4 regions of the Kitasatospora sp. NPDC001119 genome follow, and region 4 is predicted to be linked to each of the others. Evidence: riboswitches for the same ligand, from Rfam matches in the RefSeq annotation. Region 4 holds a riboswitch; each other region holds the start of a gene.

Region 1 (4,817 bases), on a different contig from region 4:
CCTGGCGCGAATGGAAGCCGGGCCCGACGCTGCCAGAATGCAATTTCTCCGAGGGCCACCTGAACGGACGGGGCCACTGGACGGCAGGAGCGGAACATGCGACTCGTTCGACCACGCAATAGTTCGGAAAGCGCGCCCGACCTGGATGCGGCGCGTCTCCCGTGGACGTTGATGTACCACTCGGTGACGTCGGCGACCGAGGATCCCTATCTGATCACCGTCGACCCCGCGCGATTCCGCCGCCAGCTGCGCTGGCTGTCCGCGCGCGGACTGCGCGGGGTGTCGGTGGGCGAGCTGATGCGTTCCCACCGGAACGGCACCGCCGCGGGAAAGGTGGGGCTCAGCTTCGACGACGGATACCGCGACTTCGTGGAGGAGGCCCTGCCCGCACTGGCGGAGTACGACTTCACGGCGACGGTCTACGTGGTGGCCGGCCGGCTCGGCGGGTACAACGACTGGGACGAGCAGGGCCCGCGCAAGCCGCTGATGACGGCGGCCCAGGTCCGCGAGGCCGCCGCCGAGGGGGTGGAGATCGGCTCGCACGGGCTGACGCACCGGCGGCTGGCGGGCCTGGGGGCGCGGGATCTGGCGGCCCAGGTCGCCGACAGCCGCCACGTGCTGGAGGACCTCACGGGCCGGTCGGTCGAGGGGTTCTGCTACCCGTACGGTTCGCTCGACGGCGCCGCCGTGGAGGCGGTGGCGCACACCGGGTACGGGTACGGGTGCGCGGTCAGCCCCGGTGTCCACGGCGGGGAGTTCGCGCTTCCCCGATGTTACGTCGGCGACCGGGACGGGCCGCTGCACCTGACCGCGAAGCTGGTGCGCGACCGCTGGTTGCGCTGACGGTCGCTCAGGGGGCGGTGGCGGCCGGCTCCAGGTGCAGCCAGGACTCGTGCCAGAGCAGGGCGCACCGCCGGTCGCAGCCGGTGGCGAGCGGCTCGCCACCGCAGCGCAGGCCGTCGAGGATGAACCAGCGCCCTCCGGTGGGGTGTTGCCACCAGGCGAGGGACCGGTGGCGCAGTTCGAGGGCGCTGTGACGGGTGCCGGTGTGGTGTTCCATCCCCGGCTGGAAGGGGACGCCGTGCAGGCGCCCGTCGGGGTCGAGGGTCGCGCGGATCTCCGCGAGGCCGCGTACGGTCGCCCACAGGGCGACGGGACGGGGGGCGGGGACCGGCGCGGGCGCGGGCTCCAGCCATTCGTCGCGGAACAGCAGGGCGCAGTCCAGCCCGCAGCCCTGGGCGCCGTCGGCGCCGTGGCAGGTGGCGCCGGCCAGGGCGACGGTGCCCGACAGGCGCCGCACCCGGTAGTGGTCGTCGATCATGCGGCGCACGATGCGCTCGACCTGGTAGACGCCGCCGCAGAACGACCACTGGCTGCCGGTGAACCACAGGCCGCGGTGGCGGTCCTTGGCGTCGAGGGTGGCGCGCACCGCGGCCTCGTCCTTCACCCGGACCCAGTCCCCCTCGGCGAACCGGGAGGGCCGGCCGGGCGCCGGAACGTCGGCGCGGCGCTCGCGCAGGCCCTCGCGGGCGATCCTGGCGCGGCGCACGACGCCGAGTGGGGGAAGGTCGCGCAGGGGCAGGTTCTTGTACTGGCACCGGTTCGCGGCGGTTCCGCAGAGCGGCTCCGCGGTATGGGTGAACCGTGATTCCTCAACGGCCATCAGTGAAATCCCATCGGGTCGGAGATATCGGCACAGGCTAGCGCACCCGGTCTTTTACGCGCTGGCTCGTCGGACCCTACCGGCGCCATGTCGAAAGAAATAACACTAGACGCACTAAGAGCCCCATGGGGTGAAACATCGCCGTTCCCGGGGAATTCTGGTCAGGGTCCGTGTTCATGTGCGTGTAATGTTTCCATCGTTGTCGGGGTGGAGTGGCCGAGTGGCTAGGCGGCGGCTTGCAGGGCCGTTCAGATGGGTTCGATTCCTATCTCCACCTTTTACTTCCGAGTTCTTTCGAGACATTTCGATCCGTGTCGAAAGGCGCGCCCGGAACAGGACGAGCGGTGCGGTCACCTGGGGCTCCGGGGCACATCACCCGGCGAAGGGAACGCTCATGTCCACCTCCCCCAGCGGCTCGGCCGCCGCGCTGCGCGCCGTCCAGGTCGCGGCACCGGGTGCGGCCCCCGAGCTGGTCGAGGTCCCCCCGCGGGAACCCGGTCCGGGAGCCGTGCGGATCACCGTGGAGGCGTGCGGGGTCTGCCACTCCGACCTGCTCATCGCCGGCGGCCTGCTGCCCGGCAGCACCTTCCCGATCACCCCGGGGCACGAGATCGCCGGCCGCGTCGACGCCCTCGGCGAGGGCGTGGAGGGCTGGCGGGTCGGCGACCGGGTCGCGGTCGGCTGGTACGGCGGCAGCTGCGGGCACTGCGACGCGTGCCGGGCGGGCGACGGCCTGCACTGCGCGCGGGTCGAGATCCCCGGCGTCGCCTATCCGGGCGGGTTCGCCGACTCCGTCGTCGTCCCGGCCGTGGCCCTGGCGGCGGTCCCGGACGAGCTCACCGCGGTCGAGGCGGCGCCGCTGGCCTGCGCGGGGGTGACGGTCTTCAACGCCCTGCGCCGCTCCGCCGCACGGCCCGGGGACACCGTCGCCATCCTGGGGATCGGCGGACTCGGCCACCTGGGCGTCCAGTTCGCCGAGAAGATGGGCTTCCGTACCGTCGCCATCGCCCGCGGCCAGGAGAAGGGGCCGCTCGCGCTCCGGCTCGGCGCCGCCCACTACATCGACAGCACCGCGGGCGATGTCGCCGAGGCCCTGCGGCAGTTGGGAGGTGCGAAGGTGGTCCTGTCCACCGTCACCAACGCGCCCGCCGTGGTGGCGACGATCGACGGGATCACCCGCCGGGGCGAGCTCGTCATGGTCGGACTCCCGGCGGAGCCGCTGGAGCTGAGCGCCCTGCAGTTGATCCAGGGCGACCGGAAGGTCTACGCGCACTCCTCGGGCATCGCGGTCGACACCCAAGACACGCTGCGCTTCGCGGCGCAGACGGGGGTGCGGGCCTGGGTCGAGGAGGTGCCGCTGGAGCGGACCGCGGCGGCGGTGGAGAAGATGGCGGCCAACCGGGCCCGCTTCCGCATGGTCGTCACCACCGGCCGCTGAGCGGCGGTCATCGGAGCCGGCCCTCGGAGCCGGCCCTCGGAGCCGGTCCCTCGGGGTCGGCTCCCGGCGTGTCCGGGCAGGTGGACGGGGGTGAGCGGCCCTCCGGCGGCGCGGCGCGGGCGCGTACCCCTGGACTTACTAGGACGTCCAACTATATGGTCGACGGCAGGTCCGCGGTGTCAGGGAAGCCGGTGTGAGTCCGGCACGGTCCCGCCACTGTGACCGGGGAGTCCGTCCTCGCAGATGACGGCCACTGGCAGCCAGCCGGGAAGGCCTGAGGGCGTGCGGTGATCCGGGAGTCAGGATACCGGCCGCGGGTGGTTCGTGTTTTCCACGAGGATGGAGACGACACACATGACTCCGGGCTGCTTCCGTTCCACCGCGCCTGGCTGTCCCGTGCCGACGACCGCCGGGGCGCCCGCGCCCTGACGTACCGTCACACCGCCGTACGCCCGTGCCGAGGGGTGCACCACCGTGCGCCCGCCGACCGGCGGCGGCCTCCATTCCTCCTCTCCCCACCCCTGTCGAGAGTAGGAACCGATGGTCCGAGAACTGACCCACTTCATCGCCGGCAAGCCCACCGCCGGCACCTCCGGCCGCTTCGGCGACGTGTACGACCCCAACACCGGCCGGGTGCAGGCCCGGGTGCCCCTGGCGAGCCGCGCCGAGGTCGAGGCGGTGATCGCCGACGCCGAGCAGGCCCAGCCCGCGTGGGCCGCCTGGAACCCGCAGCGGCGGGCCCGCGTCCTGCTGCGCTTCCTCCAGCTCGTCGAGCAGGAGAAGGACGAGCTGGCCCGGCTGCTCTCCGCCGAGCACGGCAAGACCGTGGCCGACGCCCACGGCGACATCCAACGCGGCCTGGAGGTCGTGGAGTTCGCCGCCGGCATCCCGCACCTGCTGAAGGGCGAGTTCAGCGACAACGCCGGGACGGGCATCGACGTGTACTCGATGCGCCAGCCGCTCGGCGTGGTCGCGGGCATCACGCCGTTCAACTTCCCGGCGATGATCCCGCTCTGGAAGGCCGCGCCCGCGCTGGCCTGCGGAAACGCCTTCGTGCTCAAGCCCTCGGAGCGTGACCCCTCGGTGCCGCTGCGGCTGGCCGAGCTGTTCCTGGAGGCCGGGCTGCCGCCGGGCGTGCTCAACGTCGTCAACGGTGACAAGGAGGCCGTGGACACCCTGCTGGAGGACCCGCGCGTCCAGGCGCTCGGCTTCGTCGGCTCCACGCCGATCGCCCAGTACGTGTACGCCACCGCCGCCGCGCACGGGAAGCGGGCGCAGTGCTTCGGCGGGGCCAAGAACCACCTGATCGTGATGCCGGACGCCGACCTCGACCAGGCGGCGGACGCGCTGATCGGCGCCGGGTACGGCTCGGCCGGGGAGCGCTGCATGGCCATCTCGGTGGCCGTCCCGGTGGGGGAGGCGACGGCGGACGCCCTGGTGGCGAAGCTGGTCGAGCGGATCGGCGCGCTCAAGGTCGGGCGCTCGGACGACCCGGCGGCGGACTTCGGACCGCTGGTCGGCGCCGACGCGCTGGCGCGGGTGCGCGGCTACCTGGACCTCGGGATCGAGGAGGGCGCCGAACTCGTCGTCGACGGACGGGACTTCCGGCTGGCCGGGCACGAGGACGGCTACTTCCTCGGCGCCTCGCTGTTCGACCGGGTCACGCCCGGCATGCGGATCTACCGGGAGGAGATCTTCGGGCCGGTGCTCACCGTG
Region 2 (4,817 bases), on a different contig from region 4:
CAGCGTCGGCCAGGACCGGTCGAGCAGGTGGCCGACGTCGGCCGCGGCGACGGCGTCGGCGACCACGGACCGCTCGTGGGCGTCGGCGGCGGTGTCCGTCGGCACGGGCCAGCGGCCGCGGTGCGGCGTGCGTCCGAGCTCGATGACCTGACGGACCGGCAGCGACAGCCGGGTGTCCGCCTGCTGCTCCATGAAGGCCACCCGTCGTGCCCGCCGGCGGGCCGTGAGCGCGTGGAGGTCCTCGCCGTCCAGCAGGACCCGGCCCGCGCTCGGCCGGGTCAGTCCGGCGACCGCGCGCAGCAGGGTGGTCTTCCCGGCGCCGTTGGGCCCGAGCAGGCCCGTGATCCGGCCGGGGCGGAAGGCGATCGAGACCGCGTCCAGCAGGGTGGCTCCGCCGACGCGGACACCGAGTCCCTCCGCGCGCAGCCCGACAGGCGTCGTCGTCACTGCGCCCTCCCGTCGGCCCGCCCCTGGCGCCACAGCAGCCAGGCGAAGAACGGCGCTCCGAGCCCGGCCGTGACGACGCCGACGGGGATCTCCCGGTCGGGGAGGACCGAGCGCGCCACGACGTCGCTGCCCACCAGGAGGGACGCGCCGACCAGCGCCGACACGGGCAGCAGGAGGGCGTGGCGCGGGCCGCAGACGAGGCGGACCACGTGCGGGACGACCAGGCCGAGGAACCCGATGACGCCGGTGTTGGCGACCAGGCACGCGGTCACCAGCGCGGCGGTGGCGACGAGGACCCAGCGGGTGCGCTCGACGTGGACGCCGAGGGAGCGGGCGGCGGTCTCGCCGAAGGCGAAGGCGTCCAGGTCGCGGGCCGAGGAGGCCAGGACCGTGACACCCACCAGCGCGACCGCCAGCAGGAAGACGGCGGTGGGCCACCGCACGCCGGCGACCGAGCCCAGCGTCCACTCCATGACACCGCGCGCCGCGTCGCGGTCCCCGAGGACCATCACCACGAACGAGGTGTAGGCCCCGCACATCTGGCCGACCGCGATGCCGGCGAGCACGGTCCGGGCGGTGGGCAGCGACCGGGTTCGGGCGCCGGCCAGGGCCAGGACGACGACGGCGGCGAGCAGGGCGCCGGCGAAGGCCGCCGTCGCCACCGCGCCGGTGCCCACGGCGCCGGACACGCCGACGCCGAGGACGATCACGGTGACCGCGCCGGCGGCGGCTCCGTCCGAGATCCCGAGCAGGAAGGGATCGGCCAGGTCGTTCCCGGTCAGGGTCTGCAGCACCGCGCCGCAGACCGCGAGGCCGGCGCCGGTGGCGGCCGCCCCCAGCACCCGGGGCAGCCGCAACTGCCAGACGATCTGGTCGTCGAGCAGCGTCACAGGAGGGTCGCCCAGCCCGAGACGGCGCGCCACGACCTCGATCACCGTTCCGACCGACTCGTGCTGCGAGCCCACGGCCAGGCCGAGGAGCAGGGTGCTCAGGAGCAGGGCCGCGGCGACGGCCAGGGCCGCCGTCGCGCGGCCCGGACCAGCGGGCCGCGCGACGGGGTGGGGCGCGGCGGTCATGAAGCCGGGTGCAGTCGGCCCAGCCCGTCGGACACCCGGGCGGCACCGTCGGCGAGCAGCACACCGGGGGTCGACTCGGAGAACGGCACCGTCACGAAGGCCTTGCGCTGTACGGCGGTGAGCTTGCTCAGGACCGGGTCGTTCTCCAGGTAGTCGATCTTGGACTGGGCGGTGTCCCAGTCGGCGTCCGCGACCACGATGGCGTCCGGGTCCGCCGCGACGACCTTCTCCCAGCTCACGTTCTGCCAGCTGCCGGGCAGGTCCCCGAAGACGTTGCGGGCGCCCACGGCGTCGAGCACGAGTTGGGGTCCGCCCTGGCCGGCGCCGACGAACGGAGTCTTGGTGTCCGAGTCGAACCACAGGACCTTCAGGCCCTTGCCCGCGGCCGTCGCCGTGAACTGCGCCAGCTGCTGCTCCTGCTGTTGCTGGATCGCGGCGGCCCGCTCCGGGACGCCGAAGACCTTGGCGACGTCGTTCAGCTCGCCCCACGCCGCCTGCCAGGTCGTCGGCGGCACCTGGTTCTTGTCCGAGCAGCCGAACGGGGACAGGTACGACGGGACGCCCTGGCCGCGCAGCTCCTCCCGGGTGCCCGCGACCTTGTCGGTGAACGCGCTGGAGTAGGAGGCGTACAGGAAGTCGGGACGGGCCGCGAGGAGGTTCTCCTTCGTCGGGTACTTCTTGGAGAGCACCGGGACGGAGTCGTAGGCGGCCTTCCACTTCTCCGGGACGGAGTCGTCGAGGTAGGCGGTACCGGCCATGCGGGACTGCAGCCCGAGGGCCAGGGCCACCTCGGTGGCACCCTGGTTGAGCGTCACCAGCCGCTCGGGCGGCGCGCCGACCGTCACGGTGGTCCCGCAGTTGTCCACGCTGACCGGCGCGGCACTCCCGGTCGCCCCGCCGGACGCGACGGGCGCGGGGGCGCCCGCGCAACCTCCGACCACACCGACGAACAGCAGGGCCGCGACGGCCCGGCCGACACGTGTCGGACCTGTGGGACGTACGGGACGTACAGGACGTACAGGACGTACGGGACGCATGGAGCGCGCGGAGCGCATGGAACGTATGGATCGGACCGGATGCGGGTACGGCTGACCGCTGGGCACGTGTTCTCCAAAACCCTCGTGGAACATGTCGCGCCGTGGCCGGTCTCCTGGCTTCCGCATCAACACGCCGCGACCGACCTTCCCGAGCGGCTCTCCCAGCCCGCCCAGTGGCCCTGACCGCTGGCGAAAGCCGGTCAGCGAGGGCCGCGGAACTCCGCGGCAACAGTGGCGAGGGCCGCACCGGACTCAGACCGGTTTCCCGAACACCACGGCGATGGCACGGTATCAGGCGTGGTCAGGTCGGTGGCGACCGGCCGGTGGGATGATCGTTTGGATCGTTCCCGGGGACGGGGGAGGGAGCGGCCACGGGGGTCGGCCGGCTCCGGAGGGACGGGGGATCACCCCGGAAGGCGGAAGAAGGAGCGGTAGAGCGGCAGCTGCTCGGCGAGCATGTGGATGCCGGGGTGGGTGGCGAGGCCGAGGGCGGCGGCGGTGCGCAGCAGCGGGGTCTCGGCGGGCGTCATGATGATGTCGGCGACCAGCGCGCCGGGCGCCAGCGGTGCCGGGTCGAAGGGGAGCGGGTCGGCCGGGTCCAGGCCCAGCGGGGTGGCGTTGACCGCGAGGTCGACGCCGGAGGGCGGGCGCGGGGCGGCGGCCACGCGGCCGGGCCAGCGGGTGCCGAGCCGCTCCAGCAGGGCGTCCACCCGGCCCCGGTCGGGATCGGTCACGGTGAGTGCGGCGGCCCCTTCGGCGAGCAGGGCGGCGGCGATGGCGAGCCCCGCGCCTCCGGCGCCGGCCAGTGCCACCCGCAGCCCGGCCGGGTGGTACCCGGCGGCGGCCAGGCCCCGGACGAACCCGGCGCCGTCGAAGTTGTCGCCGTACCAGCGGCCGTCCGGCTCGCGGCGCAGCGCGTTGGTGCTGCCCAACAGGGCGGCGGCGTCGCTGAGTTCGTCGGCGTGCCCGCACATCGCCAGCTTGTGCGGGACGGTGACCAGCAGCCCGTCCAGGTTGGCGACGGCCTTCAGCCCGCGGACGACCTCGTCCAGCCGGTCCGCCGGGGCGTGCACGGGGACGAGCACGGCGTCCACGCCGCTCGCCGCGAACAGCGGGTTGAGCAGGGCGGGCGCCTTGGCCTGTGCGACCGGGTCGCCGAGCACCGCGAACAGCCGGGTGCGGCCGGAGATCGGCGGGCGGGCGGCCGGCGCGTCGGGTGCGTCGGGTGCCGGTACGTCGGGGGCCGGCAGGTCGGGGGTCGGCAGGTCGGGGTGAAGGGACATCTCAGGCCTCCCCGGCGGCGGCGCGCGGCATGGCGTCCAGCGTGCGGGCGACCAGCGACTCGGGGACGTCGCTGACGAGTTCGGCGCCGCGCGGGCCGTCCAGGACGAAGGAGAGCCCGTCGACGGCCTTCTTGTCCAGCCGCATGAGGGCGATCAGCGCCCCGGTGCCGACCTCGGGCGGCAGTGCGGTCGGCAGCCCGTAGTGGGCGACCACCTCGTGGTGCTCGGCGACCCGCTCGGGGCCGATCCGGCCGAGCGCGCCCGCCAGCCGGCCGGCGAAGACCGTGCCGACGCCGACCGCCTCGCCGTGGCGCAGCCGGAAGTCGGTGGCGCGTTCCAGCGCGTGGCCCAGGGTGTGGCCGTAGTTGAGGATGTGCCGCAGCCCGGTGTCGCGCTCGTCGGCGGCCACCACGGCGGCCTTGCGGGCGACGCTCGCGGCGATCTGCTCGGGCAGCGGCAGGTGGCGGAGGTCCCCGGCGCCGATGAAGTGGCAGCGGGCGATCTCCCCGTAGCCGTTGACGCGTTCGCGCGGCGGGAGGGTGTCGAGGTAGTCGGTGTCGCAGAGCACGGCGGACGGCTGCCAGTACGCGCCCACCAGGTTCTTGCCCTCCGGGAGGTTCACCGCCGTCTTGCCGCCGACGCTCGCGTCGACCTGGGCCAGCAGCGAGGTGGGCAGGTGCACCACGGGCACTCCCCGGTGGTACAGCGCGGCGGCGAGCCCGACCGCGTCGGTGGTGGTGCCGCCGCCGCAGGAGACCACGGCGTCGGCCCGGCCCAGGCCGAACGCGGTGAAACGGCTGCACAGTTCGGCCACCCAGGCGAGGGACTTGCCCTCCTCGCCGTCCTTCGCCTCCACCACCAGGGTGTCGAGACCGGTGTCGGGCAGCCACTCGGCGGGCCGGGCGCTGACCACCGCGACCCGGCGGGCGCCGATCCCCGCGAGCACCCCGGCCAGCCGGTGGCGGGCGCCGGGG
Region 3 (4,817 bases), on a different contig from region 4:
GGGATGGCCCTGCTGGAGCGGGTCGGCCTCGCCGACAAGGCGAAGAACTACCCCTCGCAGCTCTCCGGCGGCCAGCAGCAGCGCGTGGCGATCGCCCGCGCGCTGGCCATGAAGCCCAAGCTGATGCTCTTCGACGAGCCGACCTCCGCGCTCGACCCGGAGCTGGTCGGCGACGTCCTCGACGTCATGCGCGGCCTCGCCGAGGAGGGCATGACCATGGTGGTCGTCACCCACGAGATGGGCTTCGCCCGCGAGGTCGGCGACGCGCTGGTGTTCATGGACGGCGGGGTGGTGGTCGAGTCCGGCAACCCCCGCGAGGTGCTCACCGACCCGCAGCACGAGCGCACCAGGGCCTTCCTCTCCAAGGTGCTCTGAGCCCGTACGCCCGGCGCCCGGCAGGTCACTCCTGCCGGGCGCCGTCGTTTTCCCCGCCCGGGTAATAGGCTGGAGGCAGTCAGCCCGTTACCGACCCCCCTGGAAGGACCCCTGTGGAGCTCGCCGCCTACGCCGATCTCGCCGTCCGGCTGGTGAACACCGAGGAGCCCGAGCGCGGCACCGACTCGCTGACCTCCGTGGAGGCGGTGCGCGGTCTCTTCTCCGACTCCTCGCGGGCCCGCTCGCTCGCCGACGAGTCCGACGTGCCCCGGCTGCGGGCGGTGCGGACCCGGCTGCGCGGGGTCTTCGAGGCCGCCGCCGGCGGGGACGAGATCCGCGGCGTCGACCTGCTGAACAGCCTGCTGATGGAGTACCCGGTCAGCCCGCTGATCTCCGGGCACGACTACCTGGACGACGCCGGGCGGCCGCGCTGGCACCTGCACCTGGCCGACAACTCCCCCACCGCCACCGCCCACTTCAGCGCGGTCGCCTGCATGGGCCTGGCCGTCCACCTCACCGAGCTGGGCGCCGACCGGCTCGGCATCTGCCAGGCCGCGCCCTGCCGCAACGCCTACCTGGACACCTCGACCAACCGCTCCCGCCGCTACTGCTCGGACCGCTGCGCGACCCGCGCCAACGTGGCCGCCTACCGGGCCCGCAAGCGCCTGGAGGCGGAGGCGGCGGCCCGGGCGTAGCGGCCCGCTAGACCTCCTCGACCCAGGCGCCGAGCCGGCGGGCCAGGCCCGGCACCCGGGCCAGCCGCGGGGTGAGCAGCAGCCGCTCCAGCCGGCGCCCCGGCGCCAGCCAGACCGGGCTCGGGCGCAGCCGCAGCAGCACCCGGCCGAGCACCAGCTCGTCCGGGACGGCGCCGTAGCTGCGGCTGTCGCTGTCCACCGGGCGGTTGTCGGAGAGCAGCCACCAGCCCGTGGCCCGGCGCTCGGCAGCCCGCTTCACCACCAGCAGGTCCTGCTGGAAGGGGTGCCGGAAGACCACCACCGCGCCGGGCCGGATCGGCGCGCCGTAGCGGACCAGCAGCCGGTCGCCCTCGCGCAGGGTCGGGACCATCGACGGCCCCGCCACGTCGACCAGCCCGAACGGCAGCGCGCCGCCCGGGCCGCGCTCCCCCGCCCCGGCGCCCTCCGCTCGCGTGCTCCGCGCCACGACTCCTCCTCCCGCCCCCGCTCGCGCCCCCAGTCTGCCGTACGGACCGCCGTCCGTCCGATGTCCGGATTGCGCCGGTTCCCGGTCCGTCTTTCGCCCTAGGCCCACCGCCCGATCGCGAAACCGGGAGGGCGGAAGGGTAATCTCGGGCGCGGGAAGACGATCTAAGGAAGGACTCCCATGTTCTCTCGTCTGTTTGCACCGCGCGCCACCGTCCACGCCCACTGCGACCTGCCCTGCGGCGTCTACGACCCCGCGCAGGCCAAGCTGGAGGCCGAGTCGGTCAAGGCCACCCAGGAGAAGTACCAGGCCAACGAGGACCCGCACTTCCGCGCCCGCGCCGTCATCATCAAGGAGCAGCGCGCCGAGGCCGTCAAGCACCACATCTCGGTGCTGTGGAGCGACTACTTCAAGGCCCCGCACTTCGAGAAGTACCCGCAGCTGCACCAGCTGATCAACGACACCCTGAAGGCCGCCTCGGCCGCCAAGGCGTCCACGGACCCGGCCACCGGCCAGGCCCTGCTCGACCTGATCGCCCAGGTCGACAAAATCTTCTGGGAGACCAAGCAGGCCTGAGCCTGACGCGTCGCCACCCGACCGCCCCCGTCCGCACCGCCGGACGGGGGCGGTCGTGCGTTCACGTCCGACCCGGCTCGGTAAGGGTTGCCTGCCCTGAGTGGCTGTTATGCTGCCAGGGCGTCCGAGGGGGAAGTCCGGTGCGAATCCGGCGCTGACCCGCAACGGTGAGCACGGCCCGTACCCGCCCGTACGGCCGCGCCAGCCCGATCGCCCTCGGCCGCCGACCTCCCGACAACTCGCCGCGGACTGCGAGGGGAACGGCGCCCCGGCACGCCCCCGGCCCGCGCCCGCCCCGGCGCGCTCCCGGCCCGAGGCAAGGCGCACCCGTGAACCGCGCACCCGTCAACCGTGCAGTCGGCCCGCCCGCCCGCCGAATACCCGTCGTCCCGCTCGCCGCCGGACTCGCCGCCGCCCTGCTGCTCTCCCTGGTCTGCGGGGTCGCCCTCGGCTCCTCCGGGCTCGGCCTGCCCCGGGTGCTGCGGCTCCTGGGCGCCGGGCTGACGGGCGGCCGGCTGGACGCGGACGAGGCGGCCGCGTACGCGATCGTCTGGGAGATCCGGCTGCCGCGCACCGTGCTGGCCGCCGTGGTCGGCGCCGGGCTGGCCGCCTGCGGGGTCGCCGTCCAGGCCCTGGTGCGCAACGCGCTGGCGGACCCCTTCGTGCTCGGCATCTCCTCCGGCGCGGCCGTCGGCGCCAATGCCGTGATGCTGTTCGGCGCCTTCGCCTCGCTCGGGGTGTGGGCGATCTCCGCCTCCGCCTTCGGCTCCGCGCTGGCCGCCATGACCCTGGTCTACGTCACGGCCCGCACCGCGTACGGGCTCACCCCGCTGCGGCTGGTGCTCACCGGCACCGCGCTGTCGTACGGCTTCTCCGCCGCCACCACCCTGATGGTCTTCGCCGCCGACCGCGGCGAGGCCGCCCGGGACGTCATGATGTGGCTGCTCGGCAGCCTCGGCGGCGCCACCTGGGGCAAGGTGCCGATCGCCGCCGTCACCGTGCTGGCCGGGCTCGCCTACCTGGCCTGCACCGCCGGGCGGCTGGACGCGCTCGCGATGGGCGACGAGACCTCCGCCTCGCTCGGCGTGGACCCGGACCGGCTGCGCCGCGAGCTGTTCGTGGTGACCGCCGCCGTCACCGGCACCGTGGTCGCGGTCAGCGGGGCGATCGGCTTCGTCGGGCTGCTGATGCCGCACCTGGCGCGGATGCTGGTCGGCGCCGGGCACCGCCGGGTGCTGGTGGTCGCGCCGCTCGCCGGGGCGCTGCTGCTGGTCTGGGTGGACATCGCCTCGCGCACCCTGCTGGCGCCCGCCGAACTGCCCGTCGGGGTGTTCACCGCGGTGCTCGGCGTGCCCGCCTTCCTGGTGATGATGCGCCGCCGCGGCCAGGCCTTCGGAGGTGCCCGGTGACCGCGACGACCGACCCGACCCCGGTGCACGCCCAGGACCTCGCCGTCGACGGCGTCTCGGTGGAGCTGGCCGGCACCCGGCTGGTCCACGAGGTGAGCCTGGCGGCCGCCGCCGGACAGGTGGTCGGGCTGATCGGCCCCAACGGCAGCGGCAAGTCGACCCTGCTGCGCTGCGTCTACCGGGTGCTGAAGCCGGCCGGCGGCGTGGTCCGGCTGGCCGGCGACGACCTGCACGCCCTCACCGCCCGCGAGAGCGCCCGCCGGGTGGCCGCGCTGACCCAGGAGCACTCCGCCGAGTTCGACTTCACCGTCGCCGAGGTGGTCGCCATGGGCCGGCTGCCGCACCGCCGCGGCTTCGGCGCCCAAGTCGACGGGGACGAGCGGCGCTGCGCCGAGGCGCTGCGCAAGGTCCGGGCCGGGCACCTCGCCGAGCGGGGCTTCCTGAGCCTGTCCGGGGGCGAGAAGCAGCGGGTGCTGTTCGCCCGCGCGCTGGTCCAGGAGCCGCGCCTGCTGGTGCTGGACGAACCCACCAACCACCTCGACATCGCGCACCAGTTGGAGGTGCTGGCGCTCGCCCGCGAGGCCGGTCCGACGGTGCTCACCGCGCTGCACGACCTCAACCTGGCGGCGGGCCACTGCGACCTGCTGTACGTCCTGCGGGACGGCCGGATCGTCGCCTCCGGGCCGCCCGACGAGGTGCTCCGACCCGCCCTGCTGGCCGAGGTGTTCGGCGTCCGGGGCACCCCGGTGCGCCACCCGGAGACCGGCGCCCTCCAGCTGCTCTTCGACCGCCTCCCCTGACCCCCAAGGAACTCCCGTGCGCACCAAGGCCGTTGCCGCCACCGCCCTGCTCGCCCTCGGACTCGTCGGCTGCGGCGCCGAGATCGCCCCGAAGGAGGCCGCCACCGCCTCCGCCCACTACCCCGTGACGGTGGACAACTGCGGGGAGAAGCTCACCTTCGCGCAGAAGCCCGCCCGGGTGGTGACCAACGACGTCAACATCACCGAACTGATGCTCTCGCTCGGCCTCGCCGACCGGATGGCCGGCTACGTGATGCCCGACGACAAGGGGAAGATCGACCAGGTCGCCTGGAAGGACGGCTACCAGCAGGCCACCTGGCTCTCCAAGAAGATCCTCACCAAGGAGATCGCGCTGGACGCCAAGGCCGACCTGGTCTTCGCCGGCTGGCACTACGGCTTCGACGAGGGCAGCGGCGTCACCCCGCAGGCCTTCAGGGCGCTCGGCGTCGACTCGTACGTGCTCAGCGAGTCCTGCCGCAGCGGCAAGGGCACCGAG
Region 4 (4,817 bases):
CGGGGACCAGCCGAAAACGCCCTCGCGCACAGGGGGGGTGGTTGAGGGGCCAGGGCCGGTCTTCGGACTCGCCTCTGCGGGGCGAACGACGGGAGTCCGAAGACAGGTCCTAGAGCAGCGGGGTGAGCCAGCGGCGGAGGAGTTCGGTGTAGCGGTCGGGGGCGGTGTTCCAGAGGGTGGCGTGGTCGGCGCCGGGGAAGGGCTGGAGGCTCACCACGTCGCGGCGGGCGGCGGCCAGCTTCTCGGCGGCGCCGAAGGGCGCGATCCGGTCCCCTGGGCTGTGCAGGAGGAGGGTCGGCACCCGCAGGTCGGTGCCGTCGGCGATGCGGCCGAAGTCGGCGAGGTCGACCCCGGTGCGGCCCTCGGCGGCGAGGGCGCCGAGCTCGGCGGCGACGCCCTGGAAGCCGGCCCGGGCGGCGTCCCGGCGGGCGGAGGCGGGCAGGTCGAGCACGGGCGAGTCGAGGATCAGACCGCGGACGGCGTGCGACCAGGCGGAGCGGGCCACGGTCTGCAGCACGATGGTCGCGCCGACGGACCAGCCGTACAGGATCACCTTGCCCGCGCCGCTGTCGAGCGCCAGCCGTACCGCCGCCTCGATGTCGCGCCACTCGGTCTCGCCGAAGTGGCTGAGCCCGTCCGGGGAGGCGGGGGCGCCCCGGTCGCCGCGGTAGGTGACGGCGAGGGCGGGCAGGCCGAGCCGGTCGAGGACGGGGAGCACCGGGAGGGTCTGCCGGCGGTCGTCGCCGGGGCCGTGCACCAGGATCACCCAGGTGCCGCGCTTGCCGTCGAGCCGCCAGGCGGGGAGGGCGCCGAGCTCGCCGTCGGCGGTGGTGTCGGCGAAGGCCAGGCCGAGCGCCTCGGTGGGGTCGCCGAGGTGGACCCGCGGGGTGAAGCGGACCTCCGTGCCGGGGACGAGGGTGCCCCGGTCGGCGCGGACCAGTCGGCGGGTGACGCCCTGTTCGTCGGCGTGCAGCACCTCCTCGACGACCGCGTGCCCGCCGTCCGCCCACTCCACCGCCCAGCGGCCGGGGCGCAGGCTCGCGGGGCCGCGGGTGAAGGTGACCCGGCCGGCGGCGAGGGCGCGGACCTGGACCGGCCCGGACTCCTGGACGGCGGTCACCGGACGGACCATCCGCTCGGAGGCCCGGCGGCCGACCACCAGCACGGCGGCCCCCACCGCGGCGGCCGCCACGACGGCGGCGGTTCCCCAACGCATCTCGCTCCCCGCTCTGTTGTTCACGGACGTCGTTCACGGACGTTCTTCACGGACCGGACGGTGTTCGAGCCCCAGTTCACCGGCGCTCCGCCCGACCGGCCACCGGGCTGGGCCGTCCGGGTCACCCGGCGGGCGCTCCCGGGGCGCTCAGGGCAGTACTCAGGGGGTGCCGGTGGCGGGGGTCGGGGCGGGGCCGCGCCGGGCGATCCGACCGGGCGTCAGCGGCGTCCCCGTGTGACCAACCCCTCCGTGACCTCGGTTGACTCCCGGTTCGGGCCCGTGATGGGATCCTGGGGCCAAACGGAGGCATGGAGAGGAAGCCGGTGGAAGTCCGGCGCGGTCCCGCCACTGTCACCGGGGAGCACGCTCGGAACATCGCCACGGCGGGCCGTCGACGGCCGCTGGAAGGCCCCGGGGGTGCGTTCGACCCGGAAGCCAGGAGACTCTCGCCGCCGTCACGTCGATCCAGGGCGCGGACCCTGAGTGAGGACACGCACGCGATGCAGGCTGCCCCGCCCGGCCGGACTCCGAGCTGCCCTCCGCCGTGCGGCCGATGACCCCGCGCGCGCCTTCCCCCGCTCCGCGCCCGCTGACCCGAGCCTCGCGCCCGCTGGCCCGCGCCGCCGTGTTCGCACTCGGCGCCGCCGCGGGCTACGCCGCCGACGCCCGCTTCGCCGACCCCCGCCGGGGCCACCCGGTGGCCTTCTTCGGCAGCGCCGCGACCCGGCTGGAGCGGCGGCTGTGGCGCGACGACCGCGCCGCCGGGGCCGGGTACACCGCGCTGTGCGTGGGCGCGGTCGCGGCGGGCGCGTTCGCCCTGGACCGTACGGTGGGCCGGCGCCCGCTGGGCCGGGCGGCGCTGGCGGCGGCCGCGACCTGGACGGTGCTTGGCGGCACCTCGCTGACCCGGGAGGCCCGCACCATCGGCCGCTCGCTGGCCGCCGGCGACCTCGCCGCCGCCCGGGAGCGGCTGCCGCACCTGTGCGGGCGGGACCCGAGCGCGCTGGACGGGCAGCAGATCGCCCGGGCGGTGGTCGAGTCGGTGGCCGAGAACACCGCCGACGCCGTGGTGAACGCGCTGACCTGGGGCGCCCTGGCCGGCACCCCCGGCCTGCTGGCCTTCCGCGCCGTGAACACCCTGGACGCCATGGTCGGCCACCGCTCGCCCCGCTACGCCCGGTTCGGCTGGGCCTCGGCCCGGCTGGACGACGTGGCGGGCTGGCCGGGCGCCCGGCTGACGGCGCTGCTGACGGTGGCCGCCGCCCCCGAGCCCCGGACCGCCTGGCGGGTCTGGCGGCGCGACGGCTCCGCGCACCCGAGCCCGAACGCGGGCCAGGCCGAATCGGCGTTCGCCGGCGCGGTGGGCGTCCGACTGGGCGGCACGCTGCGGTACGGGGAGCGGGTGGAGCACCGGCCCGTCCTGGGCGCGGAGCTGCGGCCGGTGACGGTGGACGACATCGAGCGGGCCTGCGCGCTCTCCCGGCGGGTGGGCGCACTGGCGCTGGGTACGACGGTCGCGGGGCACGTCCTGCTGCGGGCACTGCTGAAGAAGAGGGGACGGGCATGAGCAACGCACTGCTGGTCGCGGGGACGACCTCGGACGCGGGCAAGAGCGTGGTGACGGCCGGGATCTGCCGGTGGCTCGCCCGCCAGGGCGTGCGGGTCGCGCCGTTCAAGGCGCAGAACATGTCGCTCAACTCCTTCGTCACCGCCGACGGCGCCGAGATCGGCCGCGCCCAGGCGATGCAGGCGCAGGCCGCCCGGGTGGAGCCGGAGGCGGCGATGAACCCGGTGCTGCTCAAGCCGGGCGCGGACGGCCGCAGCCAGGTGGTGCTGCTCGGCCGGCCGGTGGCCGAGGTCGGCGCGCTGGACTACCGCGAGCGCAAGCCCGTCCTGCTGGAGCGCGCCCTGGAGTGCCTGGCCGACCTGCGCGGCCGCTACGACGTGGTGGTCTGCGAGGGCGCGGGATCGCCCGCCGAGATCAACCTGCGCGACCGCGACATCGCCAACATGGGCCTGGCCACGGCCGCCGCCCTGCCGGTGGTGGTGGTCGGGGACATCGACCGCGGCGGGGTCTTCGCGGCGATGTACGGGACGCTGGCGCTGCTGTCGGCGGAGGACCAGCGGCACGTGGCGGGCTGGTTCGTCAACAAGTTCCGCGGCGACGCGCGGCTGCTGGCGCCCGGGCTGGAGATGCTGCACGAGCTGACCGGCCGTCCGGTGCTGGGCACGCTGCCGATGCTGCCCGGGCTCTGGCTGGACGCCGAGGACTCGCTGGACCTGTCCACCGTGGCGGACCGGGCGGACGGGCCCGGGCCGCTCGGCGCGGACGTGCTGCGGGTGGCCGTGGTGCGCTTCCCCCGGCTGTCCAACTTCACCGACATGGACGCGCTCGCGCAGGAGCCGGGCGTGCTGGTCCGCTGGGCGACCAGGCCGGAGGAGCTGGCCGACGCCGACCTGGTGGTGCTGCCCGGTACCCGGGCCACCGTCGCGGACCTCGCCTGGCTGCGCGAGCGCGGCCTGGAGCCGGCCCTGAAGGCGCGGGTGGCGGCCGGACTGCCGGTCCTCGGGGTCTGCGGCGGCTACCAGATGCTGGCGCACTCGATCGTGGACGAGGTCGAGTCGAAGGCGGGCGCCGTCGACGGTCTCGGGCTGCTGCCGACGCACGTGCGGTTCGGCGTCGAGAAGGTGCTGGCGCGGCCGGTCGGCGAGGCGTTCGGGCAGCGGGTCGAGGGCTACGAGATCCACCACGGGGTGGTGACCGTGGAGGGGGGCAGCCCCTTCCTGGACGGCTGCCGGGTCGGCCCGGTCTGGGGCACCACCTGGCACGGCGCGCTGGAGAACGACGGGTTCCGCCGCGAACTCCTGCGCGAGGTCGCCGAGTTGTCCGGCCGGGCGTTCGTCCCGGCGCCGGACACCTCCTTCGCCGCGGCGCGCGAGGCCCGGCTGGACCGGCTGGGCGACCTGATCGAGGAGCACGCGGACACCGACGCGCTGTGGAAGCTGATCGAGGGCGGGGTGCCGGCGGCCGGATCGCTGCCGTTCCTCCCGCCCGGGGCCCCTGGGAGTGACGCATGAGCCGGACACGGGCACAGGGCTGGGCAGGACCGCCGAACCGGGCGGGGCGGCAGGGCCGGGCACGATCACAGAGTCAGGCACGACAGGACTGGGGTACGGCATGAGTGACGTCCGCTATCCGTTCACCGCGATCGTCGGCATGGCCGACCTGCGGCTCGGACTGCTGCTGAACGCGGTCTCCCCGGCCGTGGGCGGCGTGCTGGTGCGCGGCGAGAAGGGCACCGCGAAGTCGACCATGGTGCGCGCGCTGGCCGGCCTGCTGCCGTCCATCGCCACCGTGGACGACTGCCGCTTCGCCTGCGACCCGGCCGCGCCCGACCCGCAGTGCCCGGACGGGCCGCACGACTCCCCGTCCTCCTCCGAACGGCCCTCCCAGCTGGTGGAGTTGCCGGTCGGCGTGGCCGAGGACCGGATCGTCGGCTCGCTCGACCTGGAGCGGGCGCTGGCCGAGGGCGTCAAGGCCTACGAGCCCGGACTGCTCGCCCGGGCGCACCGCGGCGTGCTCTACATCGACGAGGTGAAC

The links. A riboswitch is a leader RNA that binds a small molecule or an ion and turns the genes downstream of it on or off. The one in region 4 is predicted to bind cobalamin.
Region 1: linked by a shared signal. The riboswitch ahead of ACWDD9_RS32345 (CoA-acylating methylmalonate-semialdehyde dehydrogenase) and the one ahead of ACWDD9_RS17430 (cobalamin biosynthesis protein) in region 4 are both predicted to bind cobalamin.
Region 2: linked by a shared signal. The riboswitch ahead of ACWDD9_RS27450 (ABC transporter substrate-binding protein) and the one ahead of ACWDD9_RS17430 (cobalamin biosynthesis protein) in region 4 are both predicted to bind cobalamin.
Region 3: linked by a shared signal. The riboswitch ahead of ACWDD9_RS23505 (FecCD family ABC transporter permease) and the one ahead of ACWDD9_RS17430 (cobalamin biosynthesis protein) in region 4 are both predicted to bind cobalamin.

What each region holds. Positions count from the first base shown of each region.
Region 1 is NZ_JBSFKI010000032.1:47,526-52,342, reverse strand. It holds gene ACWDD9_RS32365 (polysaccharide deacetylase family protein) at 184-843, shown strand; gene ACWDD9_RS32360 (hypothetical protein) at 851-1,663, opposite strand; tRNA gene ACWDD9_RS32355 (tRNA-Cys) at 1,870-1,940, shown strand; gene ACWDD9_RS32350 (alcohol dehydrogenase catalytic domain-containing protein) at 2,058-3,101, shown strand; cobalamin riboswitch at 3,248-3,431, shown strand; gene ACWDD9_RS32345 (CoA-acylating methylmalonate-semialdehyde dehydrogenase) at 3,642-4,817, shown strand, end outside.
Region 2 is NZ_JBSFKI010000024.1:1,226-6,042, forward strand. It holds gene ACWDD9_RS27440 (ABC transporter ATP-binding protein) at 1-447, opposite strand, end outside; gene ACWDD9_RS27445 (FecCD family ABC transporter permease) at 444-1,523, opposite strand; gene ACWDD9_RS27450 (ABC transporter substrate-binding protein) at 1,520-2,389, opposite strand; cobalamin riboswitch at 2,647-2,852, opposite strand; gene ACWDD9_RS27455 (shikimate dehydrogenase family protein) at 2,965-3,843, opposite strand; gene ACWDD9_RS27460 (3-dehydroquinate synthase family protein) at 3,845-4,817, opposite strand, start outside.
Region 3 is NZ_JBSFKI010000019.1:25,156-29,972, reverse strand. It holds gene ACWDD9_RS23525 (amino acid ABC transporter ATP-binding protein) at 1-375, shown strand, start outside; gene ACWDD9_RS23520 (CGNR zinc finger domain-containing protein) at 489-1,070, shown strand; gene sodX (nickel-type superoxide dismutase maturation protease) at 1,078-1,440, opposite strand; gene sodN (superoxide dismutase, Ni) at 1,717-2,112, shown strand; cobalamin riboswitch at 2,180-2,318, shown strand; gene ACWDD9_RS23505 (FecCD family ABC transporter permease) at 2,442-3,521, shown strand; gene ACWDD9_RS23500 (ABC transporter ATP-binding protein) at 3,518-4,321, shown strand; gene ACWDD9_RS23495 (ABC transporter substrate-binding protein) at 4,338-4,817, shown strand, end outside.
Region 4 is NZ_JBSFKI010000012.1:163,607-168,423, reverse strand. It holds gene ACWDD9_RS17435 (alpha/beta hydrolase family protein) at 110-1,216, opposite strand; cobalamin riboswitch at 1,531-1,661, shown strand; gene ACWDD9_RS17430 (cobalamin biosynthesis protein) at 1,770-2,783, shown strand; gene ACWDD9_RS17425 (cobyric acid synthase) at 2,780-4,294, shown strand; gene ACWDD9_RS17420 (putative cobaltochelatase) at 4,395-4,817, shown strand, end outside.